Regions from separate parts of the Desulfosporosinus youngiae DSM 17734 genome, predicted to be linked through region 2. Evidence: riboswitches for the same ligand, from Rfam matches in the RefSeq annotation. Region 2 holds a riboswitch; the other holds the start of a gene.
What was found. Region 2 has a riboswitch for thiamine pyrophosphate ahead of thiC (phosphomethylpyrimidine synthase ThiC). Riboswitches for the same ligand answer to the same signal wherever they lie in the genome.
Positions count from the first base shown of each region.

Region 1: linked by a shared signal. The riboswitch ahead of DESYODRAFT_RS01535 (thiamine-binding protein) and the one ahead of thiC (phosphomethylpyrimidine synthase ThiC) in region 2 are both predicted to bind thiamine pyrophosphate.

Region 1 is NZ_CM001441.1:288,115-300,617, forward strand. It holds gene argC (N-acetyl-gamma-glutamyl-phosphate reductase) at 1-258, shown strand, start outside; gene argJ (bifunctional glutamate N-acetyltransferase/amino-acid acetyltransferase ArgJ) at 336-1,595, shown strand; gene argB (acetylglutamate kinase) at 1,738-2,640, shown strand; gene DESYODRAFT_RS01520 (acetylornithine transaminase) at 2,745-3,953, shown strand; gene carA (glutamine-hydrolyzing carbamoyl-phosphate synthase small subunit) at 4,098-5,198, shown strand; gene carB (carbamoyl-phosphate synthase large subunit) at 5,188-8,388, shown strand; TPP riboswitch at 8,596-8,701, shown strand; gene DESYODRAFT_RS01535 (thiamine-binding protein) at 8,787-9,083, shown strand; gene DESYODRAFT_RS01540 (ABC transporter permease) at 9,055-9,837, shown strand; gene DESYODRAFT_RS01545 (ABC transporter substrate-binding protein) at 9,911-10,912, shown strand; gene DESYODRAFT_RS01550 (ABC transporter ATP-binding protein) at 10,993-11,739, shown strand; gene DESYODRAFT_RS01555 (cation:proton antiporter) at 11,940-12,503, opposite strand, start outside.
Region 2 is NZ_CM001441.1:4,128,890-4,141,392, forward strand. It holds gene DESYODRAFT_RS19095 (sigma-54-dependent Fis family transcriptional regulator) at 1-1,339, opposite strand, end outside; gene DESYODRAFT_RS19100 (FAD-dependent oxidoreductase) at 1,587-3,152, opposite strand; gene DESYODRAFT_RS19105 (DUF4317 family protein) at 3,530-4,684, opposite strand; gene DESYODRAFT_RS29620 (hypothetical protein) at 4,954-5,085, opposite strand; gene thiD (bifunctional hydroxymethylpyrimidine kinase/phosphomethylpyrimidine kinase) at 5,146-5,937, opposite strand; gene thiE (thiamine phosphate synthase) at 5,950-6,576, opposite strand; gene thiM (hydroxyethylthiazole kinase) at 6,567-7,367, opposite strand; gene thiC (phosphomethylpyrimidine synthase ThiC) at 7,407-8,705, opposite strand; TPP riboswitch at 8,769-8,880, opposite strand; gene DESYODRAFT_RS19130 (DUF6179 domain-containing protein) at 9,046-10,413, opposite strand; gene DESYODRAFT_RS19135 (DUF6323 family protein) at 10,397-10,897, opposite strand; gene DESYODRAFT_RS19140 (DMT family transporter) at 11,387-12,313, shown strand; gene DESYODRAFT_RS28780 (hypothetical protein) at 12,449-12,503, opposite strand, start outside.

The DNA.
Region 1 (12,503 bases), 1.8 Mb from region 2:
TGTTGGTTAGACCAATATGAGAAAGAGGAATTTATTCATCTTTTACCGCCAGGAACCTGGCCACAGACAAAATTCTCGAGTGGAAGCAATCATGCCTTTTTGCAATTAACATTGGATGAAAGAACTGGTAATGCAATCGTCATCTCTACCATAGATAATTTGCTGAAAGGTGCAGCTGGCCAGGCTATCCAGAATATGAATCTTGCTATGGGGTGGCCCGAAGCTCGAGGGCTTAAGGGGACAGCTCTTTGGCCATAAACCATCGTACGAGCTGGGGCGGTTCTCGACTTGCATCTTTAATTCATTAGGGCGAATGTGAAGGAGTGTGTAAATAAGTGAATAACACTGAAAAGGCTTGGAAGGCAATTGGCGGAGGCATAGCTGCTCCTAAGGGGTTTTATGCTGCTGGTGTCCAAGCAGGTATTAAATACAAGGATAAGTATGATGTGGCACTGATTTTTTCAGATGTTCAAGCTCAGGCAGCGGGAGTATACACTCGTAATATAGTCAAGGCTCACCCTCTCCATTTAACACAGCGTCATTTGAAGAACGGATTGGCCAGAGCTATTGTCGTGAATAGCGGGAATGCCAATGCTTGTGTTGGAGAATTTGGTGACCAGGCTGCTTTTGCCATGGCCGAAGTAGCTGGCATGTATTTGGGAATAGAACCTCAGGACGTTTTAGTGGCTTCAACAGGTGTAATTGGTGTCGAAATGCCCCTTGACCGAGTTTTGAATGGTATTCGGGTAGCAAGTTCGGAACTCCTTGATGATGTGGTCAAAGGAATTCGAGGGCATAAGGAAATGGCTGATGAAGGTGCACATCGGGCGGCCCTGGCAATTATGACGACAGATACTACGGTAAAAGAATATGCCTATGAACTGCCCTGTTCTCAGGGAGGTGTTATTCATATTGGAGCGATTGCTAAGGGATCCGGGATGATTCACCCCAATATGGGTACCATGCTGGGGTTTTTAACAACCGATGCGGACATACCTTCGGCAGACTTGCAGCGTATTCTGAGTGAGGCAGTCGAAGAAAGCTTCAATATGGTTACCGTTGATGGTGATATGAGTACGAATGACATGGCTCTCTTACTGGCAAATGGGTCCTCGGGGATCACTCCGGAAGGGGAAGACAGGATAAACTTTGAAAGAATGGTTAAGTCCATGTGTATTGAGCTGGCTAAAGAGATTGCTCGGGATGGTGAGGGCGCCAGTAAGTTAATGGAAGTGTCAGTTTCCGGAGCAAAAACAATGGAAGACGCCCGTAAAATCGCCAGGAGCATTTGTGGCTCTAGTTTAGTCAAGGCTGCACTCTTTGGAGAGGATGCTAATTGGGGTCGTATTTTGACGGCAGCAGGATATTCGGGAGCGGAGTTTAATCCTGATAAGGTCGATGTCTTTTTAGGAGAGCTGATGGTTGCCCAGGCGGGAAGAGGAGTGATGTTTTCGGAAGAGAGGGCTAAAGAAATCCTCGGATTTAAGGAGGTCCATATTCTCTTGAACCTGCACGACGGGGAAGAAAACGCGACTGCTTGGGGCTGTGATTTAACCCATGAGTACGTCACGATCAATGGAAGTTACAGAACTTAAGTTTTAAGCTGAGAGCTGCGTACTATTGAGATCATTGACGTAATTGGCAGGCAAGGTTAAGAACTTATCATTTGAGAATTTTGTAAAGTAGAAGTGAGTTGAAACGTAAAGATGTTTACGGCTGAAGTTGGAGGTGTTTGAGATGACCCCTATGGAAGAGGGATTAGGGAAAGCTCGGGTTTTAGTAGAAGCCCTACCGTATATTCAAAAGTTTTCAGGTAAAACTGTGGTGATTAAGTATGGAGGGCACGCCATGGTTGATCCAGTTTTAAAGGAATCGGTAATGTTAGATATTCTGCTTTTGCATTCTGTGGGAATTCGTCCGGTGCTCGTTCACGGTGGAGGGCCCGAGATTAATGCCATGCTCAAGAAGGTTGGAATTGAAAGTCATTTTGTGCAAGGTTTAAGAGTTACGGATGCGCAAACCATGGAGATTGCCCAAATGGTTTTATTAGGCAAGTTGAACACAGAGATGGTATCTCTTCTCAATCGCTTTGGAGGTAAGAGTGTCGGATTATCCGGGAAGGATGCTAAGCTCCTAATGGCAATGAAGAAACCGATGCAGTTGCCCAATAGTCTGGGCAAAATGGAAGATGTTGATTTAGGGCTTGTGGGCGAAATCCAAAGTGTTACTCCAGACATTTTGAATACGTTGTTGGATCAAGGATATATACCTGTTATTTCTCCAGTTGCCAGTGGAGAAGAAGGAGAAACGTTTAATGTCAATGCTGATACTGCCGCGGGGAAAATAGCCGAGGCACTGAAAGCGGATAAGTTGCTGCTATTGACGGATGTACGCGGAATATTGAGAGATGTTGCGGATCAAGGATCGCTTATCTCCACGATTTCCAGAGGGGAAGTGGAGGTCCTCAAGAAACAAGGGATATTAACCGGCGGAATGCTTCCCAAAGTAGAGTGTGCGGTCTCTGCTTTAGACAGTGGTGTTGGCAGTGTACATATCCTTGATGGTCGGCTAAGCCATGCAATCCTATTGGAGTTGTTCACAGATGGTGGTATTGGCACTATGTTTAAAGGGGATAGCTGATCACCTATTCGCAAAAGACGCTGACCTGAGCTGAAGATAGAATTGTTATTTTAATAGATTGAACGATAACGAACGCCGAATATCGAGTTAAGGGGTTGATTGAAATGTTAGAAGGCTTAACAACCGGAGCAATTATTGAACGGGGAAAAAATGTAGTAATGAATACCTATGGCCGCTTAGGAATGACCATGGTCAAAGGGGACGGGGCATGGGTTTGGGATTCAGACGGAAGGCAATATTTAGATTTCGTAACTGGGCTTGCAGTGAATTCTCTGGGGCATGGCCATCCTGCGATTGTTCGTGCGATTCAAGAACAGGCCAAGGAAATTCTGCACACCTCAAATATTTACTGGATACCGAATCAAGTGGCTTTAGCAGAGCGCTTGGTGAAGCATTCTTTCGCCGATAAAGTATTCTTTTGCAACAGCGGAGCGGAGGCTAATGAAGCGGCTTTTAAGCTTGCTCGCAAGTATGCTAAGAAAAAGTTTGGGGTGCACAAATATGAAGTGGTCTCCCTTGAGAATTCCTTTCATGGACGAACCTTAGCTACCCTTACTCTCACTGGACAGACAAAATACCAGCAGGGCTTTGATCCGCTTCCTTTGGGCTTCACGTATGCTGCTTTGAATGATATCGATGCTCTAAGAGCGAAGGTCAGCAATGATACTGCGGCAGTCTTTATTGAGCCTATTCAAGGAGAGGGCGGGGTAATTCCTGCCTCGATAGAGTTTCTCAGGGAAGCACGAGCGCTTTGTGACCAGTACGGGGCCCTGTTGATTTTTGATGAAGTGCAGTGCGGTGTTGGTCGGACAGGGAAGCTCTTTGCCTATGAGTGGAGCGGTGTAGTTCCGGATATTATGACTTTAGCGAAAGCCTTAGGCGGTGGTGTACCGATTGGAGCCATGCTCGCCACGGATGAAGTGGCTGGAGCTTTTCAGCCCGGAGATCATGCTTCAACTTTTGGAGGAAATCCATTAGCCACTGCGGCAGGATGTGCGGTTTTAGACATTATGCTTGAAGAGGGATTCTTAGAAGGGGTCCAAGAGCGCGCAGCCTATTTTCAACAGGGACTAGAAACGTTGGTCCAGAAATACCGGACAGGTGAGTCTGTCCGGGGAAAAGGATTTATAGTAGGATGGCCCGTTTCTAAACTAGGTCCTGAAATAGTTGAGGCTTGCCTGCAAAATGGGCTTCTGATTAACTGTGTTGGAGGCAAGATTTTACGCTTCCTCCCCCCGCTTACGGTTGAGAAGACAGAAATAGATAAAGCCTTGGGAATTTTAGATGAAGTTCTCTCAAGAATCTGGAGGTAATTCAGGAGGAAGGGAATGAAAGCCGGAGTCCGCCGGTTAAAGAGGATATGGGGAGTCTGGGGGCTGAAGCAGAAATAGGATACTGATATCCAGGCAGAGGATTTAAATAATAATAGATGAGAGATTGTTCCGAGGAGGATGGGAATGAAAGCAGCACTCATACTTGAGACCGGGAAAATTCTATTAGGGGAATCTTTTGGGGCGACGGGAGAGGCTTTTGGAGAAGTTGTCTTTAACACGGGAATGACTGGTTATCAGGAAGTGTTGACCGATCCGTCGTATGCTGGACAAATGGTGTGTATGACCTATCCTCTCATTGGGAACTACGGGATCAACAGAGTAGATGACCAATCGGAGAAGCCTCAGGTCCAGGGGTTTATTGTGAAAGAAGCCGCACGTAATCCTAGTCATTGGCAGATGGAAAAAAACCTTTCCAGGACCTTGGCACAATCCGGAGTTGTAGGAATAAAGGGGATTGATACCCGCTCCTTAACCCGGATTATTAGGGAACATGGTGTACTGCGGGGCGTGATCACCACCGAAGCAGAGAATTTGGAAGAATGGGTTACCCGAGTGAAAACAAGGTCTGTTCCAGCCGATGTTGTGGCTCAGGTCAGTACTCCGAAGCTCTACACCTTGCCCGCTGTTCAATCTGAAAGAGATTCTTTCCATGTCGTGGTCTTGGATTTCGGAATTAAGAAAAATATTTTACAGGCTATGCAAGAAAATGGGTTTAGCTTGACAGTCGTTCCTCATACTACATCTGCAGAAAAGATACTGAATCTGCAACCTGATGGGGTCTTTCTATCCAATGGACCGGGAGACCCTAAAGAGGTAGCGGTTGGGATAGAAACGATTAAAAGGTTAATGGGGAAACGTCCTATTTTTGGAATTTGCTTAGGACATCAACTATTATCCCTTGCCTTAGGAGGGGATACCTATAAGATGAAGTTTGGGCATCGGGGAGGTAATCAGCCCGTACAAGATCTAGAGACCAAACGAGTGACGATTACTTCACAAAACCATGGCTATGCCATTTCAGAGAAAAGTCTGGAGCAGACTCCTCTTTACGTAACCCATCGCAATCTTAATGATCAAAGTATCGAGGGAGTAAAGCATCGGGATTTACCTGTTTTTTCAGTTCAATATCATCCGGAAGCAGGGCCGGGACCGAGTGAATCTCTGTATCTTTTTGATGAGTTTGCGCAATTAATGCAGGAATGGAGGGCTGGTTATGCCTCTTAACCCGGCGTGGAAGAAGGTCCTTGTCATAGGGTCCGGGCCGATAGTGATCGGGCAAGCCGCAGAATTTGATTATGCCGGGACCCAAGCGTGCAGAGCTCTCCGTGAAGTGGGATTGGAAGTCGTATTGGTTAACAGCAATCCAGCAACCATCATGACGGATGTGCAAACGGCAGATATCACCTATATCGAACCTCTGTTGCCTGAAGTATTAGAACGGATTATTGGCAAAGAATGCCCTGATGCGCTTCTGCCTACATTAGGCGGGCAAACTGGGCTTAACCTGGCAATGGAATTGGAGCGGGGCGGGCTTCTAAAATGTTATGGCGTGGACCTCATTGGCTGTAACTCAGAGACGATCTATAAAGCAGAAGATCGTGATGCCTTTAAGGAAACTATGCTCTCGCTGGGAGAACCGGTGGCTGAGAGTGTGATTGTAACCTCTTTGGAAGAAGGAGAGGAGTTCGCCAAACGACATGGGTTTCCGCTGATTGTTCGCCCGGCATATACCCTTGGCGGGACGGGCGGCGGGATTGTCAAAAACGCTAAACAATTAGAGGAAATCTTAAATAAAGGCCTCCAAGCCAGTCCCATTGGGCAATGTCTTGTCGAGCGGAGTGTGGCGGGCTGGAAGGAAATTGAGTATGAAGTCATGCGAGATGCGGCGGACAACTGTATAACAATTTGCAATATGGAAAATATCGACCCGGTAGGAATACATACGGGAGATAGTATTGTGGTTGCCCCCTCGCAGACCTTGAGTGATGTCGAATATCAGATGCTGAGGGCATCATCTTTAAAGATTATCCGAGCCCTTGGTGTAAACGGCGGGTGTAATGTTCAATTTGCCTTGAATCCGGTTAGTCGGGAGTATGTTGTGATTGAAGTAAATCCTCGGGTCAGTCGCTCAAGTGCTCTTGCCTCTAAAGCGACCGGATATCCGATTGCCAAAATGGCGGCTCTTTTGTCAGTTGGATTTACCCTTCCAGAATTGACAAACCCAGTAACTGGGCATACCAGTGCCTGCTTTGAGCCGGCTCTTGACTATGTGGTTGTCAAATTCCCTCGTTGGCCTTTTGATAAATTCCCGGCAGCGGATCATCGGTTGGGTACGCAAATGAAAGCGACCGGAGAGGTAATGGCGATGGAGCGGACGTTGGAAGCGGCTCTTTTAAAAGCGACCCGCTCTTTAGAAGTTGGTACGGTTGGTCTTCGGATTAAGGATTCCGGGGGCTGGACAGAAATGGAGATTGAAGACAAACTCAATTCTGCGGATCACGAACGTTTCTTTGCCATTCCTGAAGCCTTTCGCCGGGATTGGACCATCCTGGAGGTTCAAATGCTTACGCAGATTGATCCGTTCTATTTGTATAAGATTAAGGAATTGGTTTTACTCGAACAGCGTTTGCAAAATGAGCCGTTAACGACTGAGTTGCTGCGCTTGGCAAAAGTCCTGGGGTTTTCTGATTTAGCGATCGCTAAACTTACGGGCAGCTCAGAAGAAACGGTTCGCGCTTTGCGCACAGAGTTTGGGATTATTCCGGTTTATAAGACGGTTGACACCTGTGCCGCAGAGTTTGCTTCGGCAACTCCTTATTACTACTCCAGCTATGAGGAAGAGGATGAGGGAAAGGTGAGCACCGGCCCTAAAGTTGTAGTTTTAGGTTCGGGACCTATTCGAATTGGGCAAGGGATTGAGTTTGATTATTGCTCCGTTCACGCTCTTACAGCTTTGCAGGAAGCTGGCGTAGAAGCCATTATGATCAATAATAATCCTGAAACAGTATCGACAGATTTTGATATAGCAGATAAATTGTACTTTGAGCCATTGACCATTGAAGATGTGCTTCATGTCTTAAATAAAGAAAAAGCGGATGGAGTTTTAGTCCAGTTTGGAGGACAGACGGCCATAAATTTGGCTGGCCGTCTGAAACTTGCCGGAGTTAAAATTTTAGGTACCCCAGTTGATGCGATTGATATGGCTGAGGATCGGGAGCGGTTTGCTGAGCTGCTCAGTAAGTTAGGAATCCCACAATCTGAAGGACGAAGTGTTACTTCGATCGATCAGGCCCAAAGAATTGCTGAGGAACTGGAATTTCCAGTGATCGTTCGTCCTTCTTATGTCATTGGGGGGCGTGCTATGCAAGTGGTAGAGAACCTAGATGAACTTAAAAATTATTTAAGACGGGCAATTCACCTTTCTCCAGAACATCCCATTTTAGTGGATAGGTATTTGGATGGGAAAGAAGTTGAAGTTGACGCGGTTTCAGATGGGGAGATAACTGTAGTGGCAGGTATCATGGAGCATATCGAACGAGCCGGGGTCCATTCTGGAGATAGTCTGGCCGTTTATCCGCCTCAGAGCTTAACCCCCTCTGAAATTGAACAAATCGAAGATTTCACCTGTCGTTTAGCCGAAGGAATCGGAATAAGAGGACTTATTAATATTCAATTCGTTGTCGTGCGAGGCAAGGTGTATGTTTTGGAAGTGAACCCTAGAGCAAGCCGTACGGTACCGATTCTTTCTAAAGTCACAGGAATTCCCTTAGTAAACCTGGCGGTTCAGGTTTCTCTAGGTAAAGCCTTAAAGGAGATGGGCTATGCCCATGGTCTTGCTCCTGAGGTACCGTTCGTTGTGGTTAAGGCCCCCGTCTTTTCCTTCGAGAAGCTGACTAAAGTTGAAACTTCTCTGGGACCTGAAATGAAATCGACAGGTGAGGTCTTAGGGATGGACACCCAATTTGGGCATGCGCTAGCGAAGGCCTTTGCGGCCTCCCGGATTCCGCTGCCTGAGGATGGGAATATTTTAGTGTCTGTAGCAGAGAAAGATCGTCCGGAAGCTATCACTTTGGCTCGGCAATTGGCTCAGTTAGGGTTTGGGGTCAAAGGAACCGGAGATACTGCCAAGGCATTAGCCCTATGCGGGGTAGAGGTTGAGGAAGTGAGTGAATCGAGTGAGACCCTTAAAGAAGCTATTCGGCAACAAGAATTTTCCTTTCTCCTCAGCACTTCCAACCAAGGGACCTCTGAGAGAACAGGATATCTGTTAAGAAGATTAGCAGCGGAACATGGGGTACCTTGTTTCACATCCATGGATACAGCGAAAGCAGTTGTCCGGGCGTTTCAGGAGATACGAAGTCATACTACGCCACAGGTACTCTCGTTGCAGGAGTATTTGGTAATGCAGGCCTAAGACGCGGATAAATAATGTACATCAGAGGCGTGACAAATTGTGTTGCGCACCTGATGTATAGCAAAGTTTTGGCAAATTTGCTCTGCATTTTAGTATTAGTTTGGTGCTATCGGGGTCATTGGATAATCAGAGATAGGCTGGGATTATAAGTCAGTGGTATCATAAGTTGGTTGACACAAGCACAAGTGGAATGCTATGATAATGACAATAGAATACTAGGGGAGCTGAGCTGTCGGCTGAGAGGGAAATATGAGTTCCGACCCTTTGACCTGAACTAGGTAATGCTAGCGGAGGGAATAAAGTGCATGCATCGTGTGCCCGTGTATTGCATGAGCAAAAACCTTCTACTTTTGGAGGTTTTTTATTTTTATGATTATATTGAAGGAGAGAAGAAGCAAATGATTAATGCGAGCGTTGCAATCCAAGTATTACCGGCTGTGGAGGGTGAAGAAATCCTGCGCGTGGTGGACAAAGTTATTGCGTACTTGAAATCTACCGGACTTAATATGTTTGTGGGCCCGTTTGAAACCACTATTGAAGGAGAGTTTGAACAGCTTATGGATATTGTAAAACGCTGTCAGCTGATTTGTATTGAGGAAGGTGCGCCTAGTGTGATGTCCTACGTAAAAATAAGCTATAAACCAGGTGGTGGAATTTGGACGATTGATGAAAAAGTTACAAAACATCACCAATAAGCTTTACCCGACAGCCCTGTTGCTATTTTTGCTGCTGATATGGCAGATGGTGACTGAATCCGGACTTGTGCCTAAGTTTATGCTGCCTTCGCCTATCGATGTGATTCGAGCCTTTATCAGTTCGTTTTCCGAACTGATGCAGCATGCTGCAGTTTCTCTGACAGAAGCATTTGCGGGCCTGGGTATCAGTATTATTTTGGCTTTTTGCATAGCGCTTCTGATGGACCGGTTTGAAGTTTTATATAAGGCAGTGCATCCCCTTCTGGTCGTTACGCAGACGATACCGACCGTTGCGCTTGCTCCCTTATTGGTATTGTGGTTAGGGTATGATATGGCACCTAAGATTATGCTGGTCGTATTAACCTGCTTTTTCCCGATGACTATTGCGCTTTTAGGGGGCTTCAAATCTTCCGATGATGATGCCATGAATTTAATGCGCGCGATAGGTGCCAGAAGGTGGCAAATATATCGGTACATAAAGCTTCCTAACGCCTTGCCAGGTTTCTTTTCAGGTCTCAAAATATCAGTATCCTATGCTATTGTTGGTGCTGTCATAGCGGAATGGCTGGGAGGAAACAGTGGACTAGGAGTATATATGACGCGTGTGCGGAAATCTTTCGCTTTTGATAAGATGTTCGCAGTCATTTTTCTGATCATCATTTTGAGTTTGCTGCTTATGAAATGCGTTGGAGTGATAGAACGAAGAGCAATGCCCTGGAGACATGCCGAGGAGGAAAAGGAAGTTAAGAACTGATCGGGATTACAATTCTAATCAAGTGGGAGAATCATAAAAGGTTAAAGAATTAGTAGAGGGGTAGAGAAGGCACATGAAGAAAAAGTTTATCGTGATGGTGGTTGGCATTTTAATGATACTGGGGTTAACCGGTTGTGCCCAAACGGGTACTGATAAACCGACAGATCAGGCAGTTGAAAAGATCACCTTTGTGCTGGATTGGACTCCCAATACCAACCATACGGGAGTATATGCAGCAAAGGAACTGGGATATTTTCAGGATGCAGGTCTGGAGGTTGATATCATTCAACCGCCGGAAGGCGGAGCTTTGCCCCTGGTAGCGGCAGGAAAGGCAGAGTTTACAGTGAGCTTCCAGGAGGAAATTGCGGCTGCTATTACATCGAATAATCCGTTGGATGTCATTGCCGTGGGCACGATTTTGCAACACAATACATCCGGAATTATTTCCTTAAAGAAGGATGATATTCTAAGTCCTAAGGACATGGAAAACAAAGTATATGCTACTTGGGATACTCCTGTTGAAAAAGCTATTTTAAAGCAAGTTATCACCAAAGATGGTGGGAACTACGATAACGTAAAAATGATTCCGAATACCGTAACAGATATCATTTCAGCGCTGCAAAGTAATGTTGATGCTGTTTGGATTTTCTACGGTTGGGATGGAGTGGCCACCAAAGTAAAGGGGCTGGATACAAACTTTTTTGCCTTTAAAGACATTGATCCAGTACTGGATTTTTATACCCCGGTTATTGCGGCCAGTCAGACATACCTAAATCAAAACGGAGATACGGCCAAAAAGTTTTTGGCAGCAGTGGCAAAAGGGTATGAATATGCCATTGCAAATCCTGAAGAAGCAGCGAAAATTCTTGTGAAGAATGCACCTGAGGTTGATCTGGATATTGCAACGGCCAGTCAAAAGTATCTAGCAGATCAATATAAGGCTGAAGCCAAGCAATGGGGATATATCGACGAAAAACGATGGGACAATTTCTATACATGGATGTATGAAAATAAGCTGATTTCCAGGAAACTTGATTCTCAGACAGGCTTTACAAACGTTTATCTGCCTAAGTGAATTAAGTTGGCTGAGAACTAACCCCACTTTATAGAAGTGAGGTCTTGTAAATCAGAGACAAAAGATCTATAGGAGTAACGATGAAATTAATTAAACTTGAGGCTCAGAATATCTCCAAACGTTTTGCGGGTGAATTAGTTATAAAGGATATCAATATAAGACTTGGAGAAAACGAGTTGGTAAGCTTACTGGGTGTAAGCGGTATCGGTAAAAGTACACTTTTCAATGTGATTGCAGGTGTGCTTGCTCCTGATACAGGTCAGGTGTTCCTAAATGGTGAGGATATCACCGGACAGGCAGGCAAAGTAAGTTATATGCAGCAAAAAGATTTGATGCAGCCCCACATGACTGTTCTGGATAATATTTCCTTGCCGCTTTTCATACGCGGAGTGAACAAGCGGCAGGCAAGAGCCCAGGCATTAAGCCATTTCCGGGAGTTTGGGCTGGAGGGCACCCAAAAGAAGTATCCCATCCAGCTTTCAGGAGGGATGCGGCAACGAGCGGCCCTTTTGAGAACGTATTTATTTTCTCAGGATGTTGCGCTTTTCGATGAGCCATTTTCAGCTCTGGACGCCATTACGAAAACTGCCATGCACCGATGGTATCTTGCCTTAATGGAGCGCATTAACATGTCTGCGCTATTCATCACCCATGATATAGATGAAGCAATTTTGCTTTCGGATAGGGTCTACGTCATGACAGGACCCCCAGGGGTGATTGCCCATGAGATTGTTATCGATACGCCTCGCCCCCGGGGAGATGAATTCTTAGTATCCGATGCATTTATCGGATATAAGCGAGAGATTATCAAGCGGCTTTCCGCTTAAAAGGGTTAACAGCCGCAAAGCATCTCCCCTTGTCTGGATTCAATGTATTGACGATATTGTTGAGCATAGGATTGATATGTTTCAGCAAAAATAAAAGTCCCTGAGTTATTTACTCAGGGATCTTTATTTTTACTATTTGGGAAGTATTACTTTCCATCTATCCATGGTTATAGGTAAGGTTGGCTATCCATAGTTGTCGTCTAAGGCTTACTGCTAGCCAGGTTTTCTATATTTCTTAACTTTTTTCTTCTTTCTGGAATTTGTGGCCATTTCAGTAATGGTCTTAACCGATTATAGACCCAACGTGATTCCTTCGTCAACAAGGGTCCTAGAATGGCGAGAATGAGAACATATAGTGCGGAAAATGGTTGCAATATAGCCAATAATCCACCCGTTTTTGCAAGGGTGGCTAAAATGATGGAAAATTCACCTCGGGAAATAATCGACAAACCAATATTCAGTGACGCCCTATGGGAGAGACTAGCTTTCCTGCCAGCCCAAACGCCCGATACAACATTGCCTAAAATGGTTAAGATAACAGCAATTATGGCTGACCAAACAGCTCCGCCCAAGGCAAAGGGGTCGATACTTAGACCAAAACTAAAGAAGAATAGGGCTCCAAAGAAATCGCGAAAAGAAACAATTAAATGCTCTATGCGTTCGGAATGTTCTGTTTCTGCCAGCACCAGACCAATTAGTAAAGCCCCTATGGCTTCAGCAATGTGCAGAGTCTCAGAAAAACCGGCTACCAAAAGTAAGATGGA
Region 2 (12,503 bases):
CAAGAACTATGACATTTAACCGATAGAAAAGGTCTTCCCGAAACATTCCTTCCTGAACCATTATGTCTAATTTGCGGTTAGTCGCTGTAATAATACGCACATCGATTTTGAATGTTTGCGTTCCGCCTACCCTTTCAATTTCCCGTTCCTGAATCACACGCAAAAGCTTGGCCTGCATGGTTAGACTCATATCCCCGATCTCGTCTAAAAAGATAGTACCGTGGTTTGCCAGTTCGAATTTACCAGGTTTACCACCTTTGCACGCCCCGGTAAAGGCCCCTTCTGCATAGCCAAACAACTCCGATTCCAGGAGCTGTTCCGGAATTGCGGCACAATTAACCTTTATAAACGGGCTATAGCGACGCGCGCCGTCATTATGAATAGCATGGGCGAACAACTCCTTTCCGGTTCCGCTCTCTCCTGTCAAGAGAACGGTAGAGCTTGCTCGAGCCACTCGTTTCGCTAAGTATATGGTTGATGTCATTTTTATATCTTCTCCCACAATATCCTCAAAAGTGTAGGTCGCGCTGTGGATTTTTCGCAACTCCTCTTTATAAAACTTCAAGTCATTTTCCATTTGGGCCAGTTTCCGGGCAAAGACATGAGCCAGCCCCATATCTTTAAAAAGTGTCTTGCCCATTGCACCAATTGTCTTTCCATCTCTTTTAATCGGTGCCCGTATAATCATGAAATCCCTATCCCGGACTTTCCAGTAATCTACAAATTGAGCCTTTCCTGTACGCACAATGTCCGGAAGTTCCGAATGCGGGGTCAGCTCGCGAATATGTCGTCCAAGAGCCTGCTCCCTGGTTATGCCAATAGCCTCTAAATAGAAGTTATTAATAATAATCACACGGCTATTTTCGTCAACTACGACTAAGCCTTCATACGGATTTTCTATTACCGCTTCCAAGGTCGCTGTGAGCCTCTTGGATTCGTTAAGCTCTGAATCGATCATTTTCAGCTTGCTTGCCTGGTAATCAAGCAGCGGCCAAACCTTTAGCAATCCAATCATCCGTCCCGCCTCGTCGATAACCGGAACTTCGGTTATTTGATGTGCGGAGAAATAAGAAACCGCCTCCTCAAGTGTGCTGCCGGAGGCGAGACACTTTGGCGCTTTACACATAAGCTCTCCCGCAGGTTTTTGCAGGTTTTCATCTGTTCCGGCTTGTATCATAGCTGACTGATCAAGCAGCCCAACTAATAATCCATCTTTGTCTACCACATAAACATAAGCTGACGTGTGGCCAAATTCTTCGTAAACCTTAGAAATCTCCCTCTCAACGGAAACCTTGGGAAAATCCAGTGCAATCATGCTATCTACTGAGAAATGATCCACCCCGCATCCCCCTTTCATTAGTATAAATCAATAAAACACCACTAAGTAATGTCTTTTTAAGCAGGTTATTTGTATTATCTAAATATTCTCTACTTTTTTGTTTATCCCTGCTAGATCTATAATTTACATCGCAAATGGGACTCCCGTTCTTTAGAATTAAACACAGAAAGAACTACCTCCCTGAATGAGAGAGATAGTTCTTGTAATCGGCCTGGATCAATCCCCTGGCCTTTTTGCTTTATTCTCGCTAGAAATCATCCGTAATGAGTTTTTCTATAGTATTTACATTATTATGTATGTCTAAAGGTCTTAGAGCGGGGCCCTCGACTACATCTCCTTCGCAAGAAAACCTTGAGCCGTGACAAGGGCAATCCCATGATTTTTCAGCCGAATTCCAGTTTAATTCACACCCCATATGTGTACATGTTGTATCTACCACATGCAGTGTGCCTTGTCCATCCCGGTAGGCGCCGGATCTTTGTCCATTGGCTTCAATTATTTTCCCTTCACCCGGCCTGATTTCAGCATCGCTTGGAAGGGAAGAAAATTTGCCCTTGATCAGTTCCTCTGCAACATTCAGATTTTCAACAATAAAGCTTTTGGCAGAAGCTAATATAGTTTCTCGTGAAGGGTTGTAAACATCCTGCCAGGCACTCTTTCCCTCAATGATCAGGTCCCTTAATATCATTGAGGAAACCATACTATTAGTCATTCCCCATTTGCCATAGCCGGTTGCAATATATAAATTGGGAGTATCTGAGGTGAAATGCCCCGCATAAGGCAGTCCATCCAGAGTCATACAATCTTGAGTAGACCATCTGTAGGGAATATCTTCAACGCTGAAGGTTTCATCAGCAAACTTTAATAAAGCTTCGTAATGCTTGGTTGTATCCTCTCCCTGGCCTGTTTTATGATGCTCACCGCCTACCAGTATCAATTCTCCCTTATCAGATGATTGGCTGCGGAGTGACCGGCCAGGATCCTCTGCGGTGATATACATGCCGCCGGGATAACTCTCCTTTGCCTTTATAGCCAGGACATAGGACCGTTCCGGGTATAGTCTGGAAAAATATAATCCATGCTTGTTGTAGAAAGGATAATGGGAAGCAATGATCGTCTTTTCAGCAATAACCTTTTTTCCCTGATTGGTAGTTAATACATAACCGCCATCTTCTTCAATGTCTACAATCCTGCTTTGTTCAAAAATCTGAACCCCATCATGGGTAATCTTCTCAGCAAGAGCCAGTAAAAATTTGCGCGGATGAAATTGAGCCTGATCCTCAAAACGTACCCCGGCTTTAATAGGGTAGGGCAAAGGTATTTCTTCCAGATAACTGGCTTTTATGCCAAGAGCGGCGGCGACATCGGCTTCGTCTTGAATTTTATCAACATAGTTATCCTGTAATGTATAAACATACGCGGACTGGGGAAGAAAATCACACTCAATTTTAGTTTCTTCCGCTATCGTCTTAATCATCCGAATCGCCGATTCATTGGCCTCCGCGTATTGCTTTGCCAATTCCTCACTTAATTGATTCTTGATTTTACTATATATCAGCCCATGCTGTGAGGTAATCTTTGCCGTGGTATGCCCTGTTGTGCCTTGCAAAATACGATCCGCTTCAAGAACAGCAATTTTCAATCCTTTTTTACTAAGCAGGTACGCACATAATATACCGGTAATACCGCCTCCGACTATTGCCACATCAAGCTTTAAATCCTCATTTAAGGATGGATAACCTAGACTGGAAGTCGATGCCATCCAAAATGATTGAGGTTGGTTTTCAAAATGCCTTTGCTCCACAGTTTTCATACTAGTTCCTCCAATTACCCATAATCTGCAAACTAGTATTTATCTTTTGCCGCCGGACATCGAAATATCCACTTTTACATCTTTGATTTTATCCGATGACTGCCAGCCGTAAAACTCCCATCTTCTATAAGTACGAAAGCATCCAGTGACGAAACCCGGGTGAGGGTTTCGCCCAAGCCGCCTGCTCCAAAGAAAAGCTTAACGGCGCAGGTTGCTTTCGCCGAACCGCAAACTAGACAGAACAACTTTAGCGGTGAGGATGAGATAACGGCTGCTACGTCCCTGGATAAGTTCTTCTAAGCTTCAGCTGGAGTAAGTATTCCTCTTGGGCAAACTCCATCTGAAGCTAAGAATCACTTAATCCTCTCCTTATTCCGTTATAGTTCCTCAGTTACTAAGTCAAAGCCATCAAGGGTGGCCGTATCATCAATCCGAATCATCAAGTATCTTATACCATCCTTAGTTACTTGCTTAACATTTTTTATATCTTGAGGGTCGATCGTAATCGCTGCCGTATTATTATCAATTTTTATCGACTTCGTGCCATAATTAGGGGTAATGCTTGAAGCTTTGAACTCGTAGTTTTCTGCTCCCATAACTTCCAGAAACGAGGTTCTAAGCTTATCCCCGGTGTCAATACCGCTATGCTCTAAAATTCTCTCTATATCGTTCAAACCGATCAGAGAGACTTCTCCGCTTTCAGCTTCTGCGTCAAGCCGGCGACCAAGCTCCTCATAAATATTCGAAACAACTTCCGGCTCGATTTCTCCTCCTACAACCTCACGAACAACTTCTAAAAAACGCTCTTTGTCAGCTTTCGCTGTAGACTTGAAGGCACAATCAAGGATATTTTCCACAAACAACGGATTGGGCTTGTTCTCCTTTTGAGTATAATAGACAACTTTATCGGTCTCGGCTGCATCCTCACTAAAGGCAGGAAACATAAAACCCTCATAAGGAGCCTCGGTATTGATGGTCACATTCATCGGCACACTTGTTTTGAATCCTCTTTCTTCAAAGTCAAATTTGAGCGACTTTTTAGGGATAATAATCGGACAAATACTCCCTATAAAAAATCCCAAGGTATAGGCTTTTTCATCATCAAGCTCATTATTTTCCCTTCTGGCCGATTTATAAACCTCTCCTCTTACGAAGGTGATCATAAAATCTTTATCATAACCTTCGCAGGTTTCTTCTAAAATTCTATTGACGATTGTTAGAGTAGCATCTCTAAAATCCTTGGTCTGCAAGGTATGAAGCAGATGTTTTTGAGTTATATTTTCGCCTAGTTTATTATCTTTGAACTCTAACTCAAAAATTTTAGAGTCAATCTTTCCTGATAATACCTTCTTGAAGTTTTTTAAGTATAACTCTTTCTTTTCTTCATCCATCATATCGAAATACAATTCTTCCGAACAAAGAATGTCTTTGCTTTCTTGCTTTACATAATAGCTGCAAATTTCTTGTAAGTTTAACTTTGAGTTGTTAATCTTTAATTCTCTGCGAATACCGGCAATATCTTCCTTATTCATTCATCTGTCTCCCTTATTTACCTTAGGCAGAAGCCTCCGCCTCTGGATCTCTGTTTAAACTTAAGCATTGATGGAATTTCGAGTTATACCTACAAATTCCATGTTATGTGTACATTATTCGCCGTCTTCCCTTCATTTCCTCTTAAGAAACATAAATCGTGGCGGAAAGCCGTTAACCAGAATTATCATCAGGCTAGCGTGGCTCAATTGGCGGAGCAGAGGATGAAAAAGAGAGTTCTTCCAGGTCGGGCAGCTTCGCCCACATCCGCTTACCGCAGCATTCCGAGGCTGGCCCACTCGCCGGTGCGGGACTCCGCCAAACCTCCGGGTAATACCTGATGTGAACCCGTGGCTCCGTCTTCCCGCACCGGCTTGTAGGCTTTTAACGCCTCTCCATGCAATGGGTTCGCTTCTGTGGGCGAAGCTGCCCTTTCTCTGGGGTCCCTGGATTTTTCAAAGGCTTACAACTCCTTAAAGAAGCGGTAAAAATGGTGTACCGGACCTACTCCATGGCCTAGGGGAAATGAATGCTCGATAGCTCCTGAAAGATAGGATTTTGATTTTTCGACAGCTGTCATTAAATCATAACCCAAGGCTAAATGTGCGGCGATAGCCGCGGAGAGGGTACATCCGGTTCCATGGGTATTTTTCTTATTGAGGCGCGGGGACTTAAACCAGGTTAGATCTTTTCCATCGAAAAGAAGGTCATTTGCTGCCCCTTCTAAATGCCCGCCTTTAATCAGAACGCTTTCCAGGCCTAAGGAAAAGATTTCTTGGGCAGCTGACTCCATCCTTTCTTCGTCTGTCACTTCCCAACCGAGCATAGCCTTCACCTCTGGCAAATTGGGCGTAACCACCCTGGCCAAAGGAAGGAGCTCCTTCTTCAGTGTTTCAATGGCTTCAGGTTTCAGCAGATGATAACCGCTTTTGGAAACCATCACTGGGTCTACCACAATATTTATGGCCTTCCAGTCCTTTAAAGATAAGGCGATTTGCTGAATGATCTCAGGATTAGATACCATCCCAATCTTAACGGCATCAACGGGGATATCATTAAAGACGGCATCAATTTGGGCTTTAACCATCTCTCTGCTTATCTCCTCAACCCGTTCTACACCCTGGGTGTTTTGAGCCGTAACCGCTGTAATAACACTCATCCCATAAACCCCTAAAGCAGCAAAGGTTTTGAGGTCCGCCTGAATACCTGCTCCTCCGCTGGAATCCGAGCCCGCAATCGTTAAGAGATTTTTCATGGTTTTCCCTCCTCAATGATCTTTCCATAAATTCTTCAGTTCCCTTGCTGCACAATATGGATCTTCTTCGCTTAGGATCGCTGAAATCACCGAGATCCCATTAATGCCTATGCTTTTAAGCTGGCTCAGGTTGGCTGTCCCTATGCCGCCGATTCCTACAACCGGAATGTTTACACACTGCTTGATGGTTTTCAGCCCCTCTAAACCAATCGGTTCCGAGGCATCCTTTTTGCTGCCGGTAGGAAATACCGGGCCTGCTCCCAAATAATCCGCTCCCATCGCTTCTCCGTAGACAGCCTCTTCCTGATTAGCAACGGAATACCCTAACAGCTTATCTTTGCCGATCATGCGTCTTACATGCTCTATGGGCAAGTCGTTTTGGCCAATATGCACACCGTCGGCATCAAGAACAAGGGCCAGATCCACCCGGTCATTGATAATCAGCGGCACTCCAAATTCTGCCGCGATTTTTTTGACTTGCAGCCCAAGCTCGTAAAACTCCTTGGAGCCGGCATCCTTTTCCCGAAGCTGGATAAGGGTTACCCCTCCCTCCAGTGCTCTTTTTACAGATGTTAAAAAATCCTTGGAACCAACCAGCTTACGATCCGTCACTAAATACAGGGTATAGTCTACAGCCATTGTACCCGCCCCCGTTTCAGAGCTTCCTCATCCATAAGGCTGATCTGGTCAATCAGGTGTACCCGGAACGTCCCGGGCAAATCCCCTCCCGGTGCTTCCTGAGCCAATTCGCCGGCTATACTCATGGTAAGCAGTGCCGCAGCCGTTGATAGGAAAGCATCATTATTTGCCCCGCAGAATCCCGCAACCAGAGCCCCGGCCATACAGCCGGCACCTGTGATTCGGGTCAGTATTTCCGTGCCGTTTTCAATCAGGCAAGCTCTTTGACCGTTGGTAACGATGTCTGTTTTACCCGTTGCGGCCACGACACACCCGTATTCCTGCGCCAGTTTTTTACAGGACTCTAAACCATCCTCTCCTTCGTCCAGAGAGTCGACCCCTCTCACTTTAGCCTCAACTCCCGCCAGGGCTTTGATCTCACCTAGATTCCCTTTGATTACCGTAAATTGACCGAATTTATGCAGCCTCTCAATGGTCTCTTTTTTACGCGGAATCGCCCCGCAGGCTACCGGGTCCAGAATGATCGGATTCCCTTTAAGAGATGCTCCCCGAACCGCAAGATACATGGACATTTCCTGTTCTTTCGTCAGGGTGCCGACATTGAGATAGAGAGCATTAACCATCTGACTAAATTCAAAAACTTCATCGGAAGCTTCACACATAGCGGGGGAGGCCCCGGCTGCCAACAGGATATTGGCACAGTCATTGACTGTCACGTAATTGGTAATCGCCTGAACAAGGGGTGTTGTTTGTCTAACGGCTTTCAGGCATTCTATTAGTTTATGATTCATAATGGTCACCCTTTCACCTTTTAATTTATACGAAGATACCTAACAGCCTGTGAAACTGGTCCCCATATACTCACTTATCAACTGATAGGCACAGAACTTTCCGCACATGGTGCAGCGTTCCTGATCGTCATCGTTTTTATCCTTTCTCATTTTGGCGGCTTTTTCGGGATCAATCGACAGCTCAATTTGTTTTTTCCAATCAAGCGCTTTGCGGGCTTTTGCCATCTTGAGATCCCACTCCCACGCTCCTTTGACCCCTTTAACCAGGTCTGCTGCATGTGCTGCGATCCGGGCAGCGATAACCCCCTCTTTAACATCCTCTTCAGTTGGCAAACCCAAATGTTCAGCCGGTGTAACATAACACAGGAAATCTGCTCCGCTGGAAGCGGCAATAGCTCCCCCTATAGCTGAGGTGATATGATCATATCCCGGGGCCACATCGGTAACCAAGGGTCCCAAAACGTAGAAAGGTGCATTATGACAAAGGGTCTTTTCCAGCTGCATATTCGCGGTTATCTGATTTAAAGGGACATGTCCGGGCCCTTCTACCATAACCTGTACTCCAGCCTCCCAGGCACGTTTTACCAGCCCTCCCAAGGTGATCAATTCCTTAATCTGCGGAGCATCCGTGGCATCAGCCAGACAACCGGGCCTGAGCCCGTCACCCAAACTTAAGGTCACATCATACTTTAAGGCCATTTCCAAAAGCCGGTCATATTGCTCAAAGAGCGGATTCTGTTTCTGATGATGGAGCATCCAAGCCGTGATAAAGGAACCTCCCCGGGAAACGATATCCATGACCCGGCCCTTTTCTTTGAGTTCGTTGATCACGTCCATCGTAACCCCACAATGAACTGTGATAAAATCCGCTCCATCCTGGCAGTGTTTTTCTATGCCGGTGAAAATATCATCGGCCGTCATTTCTACTAAACCCCTGCCTGTCTTCTGAGTATCCACCAATACTTGATATAAAGGAACCGTTCCAACCATGACCGGGCAGGCTTCGATAATGCTTTTCCTGACCAGATCAATATCTCCCCCTGTACTTAAGTCCATAATAGAATGGGCACCGGCCTGAATCGCGACGTCTAGTTTCGTCATTTCCTTAGCTAATTCCGGGTAAGCATCGGAAGTTCCGATATTGGCATTGACTTTTGTTGACAATCCTTTGCCAACAGCAATTGGGCGTATGTTTTTATGATTTATGTTGCAGGGCAAAACCACCTCACCTGAGGCAATCTTCTGCCTGAGTTCTTCCCCGCTGATCCCTTCTAACTCACCCGCTTTTGACATCTGCTCCGTGACGATTCCTTTTTTGGCTGCTTCTAATTGAGTCACTGATATTCACACCTTTCTAATTTAAAAAACACAGACCCGTGCAGGTCTGTGTTCTATAAGCTAACGCTATCTGTCCACCTTCCCTACGCTGGCATTACCCAGATCAGGTTAAAGGGTCAAAGGATTCATCAGTCCTTAATCTCAGCCGACCTTTTCGGCACCCCCAGGAACTATTCAGTTTATCGTTGAGAGGATTCTATCATAATAATTGGCAAGTATCAAGCTGCTATAACCGGGTCCATGTCCTAATTATTTACCCGATGTACTGGTTGATTATCTATATTTTTCTCTCATTTCTGTCGAAGGTTATGATTATGCTTTTGTTCAATCGGCACCTTAATCAGAAACGATGCAGCTGATTGGAAATTTCCAAAATCCGCTCCTGCTGTTCTGACCCGACTAGCTGAAAATAACGTCTTAAATATGACCTTAAGGCCCGTTCAGGTTCAGATAAATCGACTGCTTCAATCTCTGAGTTGAATGGATACTTTCTGATCAGTGCGGCGATCTCGACATCCCCAAGGATACTAAGAACTGAGGTAATTTCTTCTCCGCTTAACTCAGCGTCTAAAAGAATATCTTCCATATCTCCAAAGGATCGAACCTTTTCTTTAATAAGGGCAAGCTTATCCGATGAATACCGGCATATTAACAATTCATCAATCAATTTGCGATATTCCTTATCATCCATTTTCTCTCCGGATATAAACTGTATTTTAGGTTTAAGGTCTGGATTAACAGGAGCTACGAAAGTTTTACTGAGAGTTTTTGTCCTGACTGCATTAAGGATAGTTGCTGTGATTCTTGGCAAGCTTCGATCAACGTAGTTTTTCAGTAAAAGACTTGTAACCTTTAACTCTTTCAGCACTTTTTCAGATGCCTGACAAATCTTCAAAGTAAGTAAAGAATCGTCATCCTTTAAAAGGTTGTAATTCAAACCTTGGACTTCTTCTTTGGAAAGGGCTAATTCTACAACCTTGCGGTTTGTAAGAATACATCCGATTGCCGCCGTCATCACTTGTTCAAAAATATTAATTAACAAGTCCTGGTATCCCTCATCATATCCGCTAAGCAGATGGTGAATCTTTTCCGGGTCAAAATAGCTGCAAAATCGATTTTCGAGAAGTAAGTTGTCGAGGTATTTTTGAATATACTCGATTCCGGTTAAATCTGTTATTGGATTACAAAGCTGGTAGTCAAAGGACGCCGCTACTTCATGAGCTGCATAATCGGGATCGTAGGACATAAAAAAACTGCCAATGCCCGTATCATCAAGTGTCTGGTTATAGGTATAGTTTAAGGTCATTATTTTATTACCTTTAACTTGTTCATAAATATGCTTAGAAGAATGTATTTTGGCATTGATTAAAGCTCTTCCTTTTTGATACATTTCCGGAATGCCGGCTGATTTAAGTGCCTTGACTGCGCTGTCGGCATCGGGGAAGGATTTTAGATAAATACCTATTGTATAGAGGTTGGATTTCATAATACTTTCGGCGGTTTCCACTTTGATTGAACTACTATCGCCACAGTTGTACCTTTCAACTTTATTGGCCAGAAATTTTAAGCACTGCATTTGAATAGTTTCAATTTCGGAATTGCTCATGAGCTGGTTGGCATAGACTTCTGCCAGAATTGAAGTAAAATAGAATTCACCGCTTAAATTGTTAGGGTTAATGATTTGTCGTTTTTCAATATTCAGCATCATTATCCTCCTCATGGTTCTCCTCAGACGTACAATCCTCCGAGTGTTCAGGATCGTACCCGAATCGTACGTTCCGTGCCATTTTTGCAAGCTCACGTCCCGAAAGCAGTTCCAGGGAGCCCTTACATATACCATCAAACTTTCTTTTCATAAATTTTATAAGATCGTCGTCACTCATGAGCTCAAGAGTTTCGTTTTTGTAAAAATAAAACATATCGGTCAAGTCATGGAGGGATTCTGCATAATTGTGCATCGAAAGATAAGGAGAGTTATAAAATTCCCGGATTATTTTTTCTATGACTCCTCCTCCGAATTCGATTCGCCCATTGTTTTTCAAGGCCAGAGTACGAGTTTCAACTAATTCAACAGCATCGTAATTAGATAATGTCAATCCGAATTGAGCGGTAAATTCATTACATTTTTCAAGTTCTGCCACCGCTTGTTTTTGGATTAGTCCTGAGGATAGAGTCATTATTTCAAAAGACAATAGCGGCACCCCCAAAAGAATTTTACAAAAAGGTTGACATGTAACTGAATTTATGATATGATATAGTTGTAGTTATATGGATATTTTACATAGTTCACTGTATACCTTATCATTTTTAAGTTAAAAAGACAAACAAAAGACAACATTCTTTTGTTTGTCTTTTCTTTTGGGCAACTTTCCCTCCTTTTCCCTTTTTGCTGGTTCAAGTGTCAATATTCCTATATCCGATTGCCATTTACGGCGCTTTTGCTAATTGTTTATTTACCTATAACACTAGAGTTTTTGCCATTTATCTGCGGCAGCTCATAATGGCGTTTTCAGGCCCTTCAAACATCGTTTTGAAGGGCCTTTTCTTGTCCTATTCCGCAGATGAAACCTAAGTTAAGATTAGCTTTTTGTTGAAAATTACTTAAAATTCAGCAACTAGATAGCAATATATAGTATAATGGATTTTGTCGATTCAGTTGCAGCCCATAGAAAAGAGGAATTATGATGAAGGATATTTTAAAGGCCAATATAGCAATGGTTGCTGTCATAATAATTTGGGGAATATCTTATGTCAGCATTAAGGTAACAGTTGCTGAAATTCCCCCTATTACCATGGCACTTATTCGTTTTGCCATAGCCTCCTTAATACTCGGGATAATGATCCGCAGAGTTGAACCTCAGACGAAGCTGGATAAGTCTGATCTGCCGAAAATGTTTTTAGGCGGAATTTTTGGCATCACCATTTACTTCATTTTTGAAAACATCGGAGTCAAACTCACCACAGCAACCAATGCTGTCCTGATCGTTTCGGTCGTTCCAATTATTACAATCACTTTGGATGTACTGTTCTTTCATGGCAGGATATCCTTGATAAAGCTGGCGGGGGTTACCATAGCTCTAGTGGGCTCTTACCTTGCCGTTACTGCCAATGGTAAGGTTGAACTGAATTCCGCTCATTTTGTCGGAAATATTTTGATGATTGCTGCCATGCTGTCATGGGCATTTTTCACGTTGATTAACAGGACGCTTCAAGAAAAATATTCAGGGTTTTTTTTAACGACTTACCAAACCATCTTTGGAACCCTGTGTTTTATCCCTTTATCACTCATCGAGTATAAAGAATGGGCATTGTTTTCTCTTATAGCTTTCGTCAATATTTTGTTTCAGGCAATTTTTTGTTCGTGTATAGCCTATTTATTATATAACTACGCCTTGAAGCGTTTGGATGTGGCATTGACGACCATTTACTTAAATCTGATTCCCGTCGTTGGGGTCCTCAGCGGTTACCTGATACTGAAAGAAACTGTTTTGCCCATCCAGCTTATCGGCGGGATAATAACAATTCTGGCTATATTAATCATTAATTTTGAGTTGGGAGCCCTTCGGCGGACGTTTTCTGATAAAAGCCATACGCTGAATAGCAAGTAGACAAAAGAGTAGGGTAAAGGAGTTGGGCAGGCAAGCGAATGGATTGCTCCGGTTATAAGCAGACTATCTGAAATAGCCACACAAAAAATCACCCCACTGACAATGTGTCGGTGGGGTGATGCATTTAATGAACCCTTAACCATGAGTAGGATCTGTATTTTCATTAGTAGGTATATCCGTCTTTTTCGCA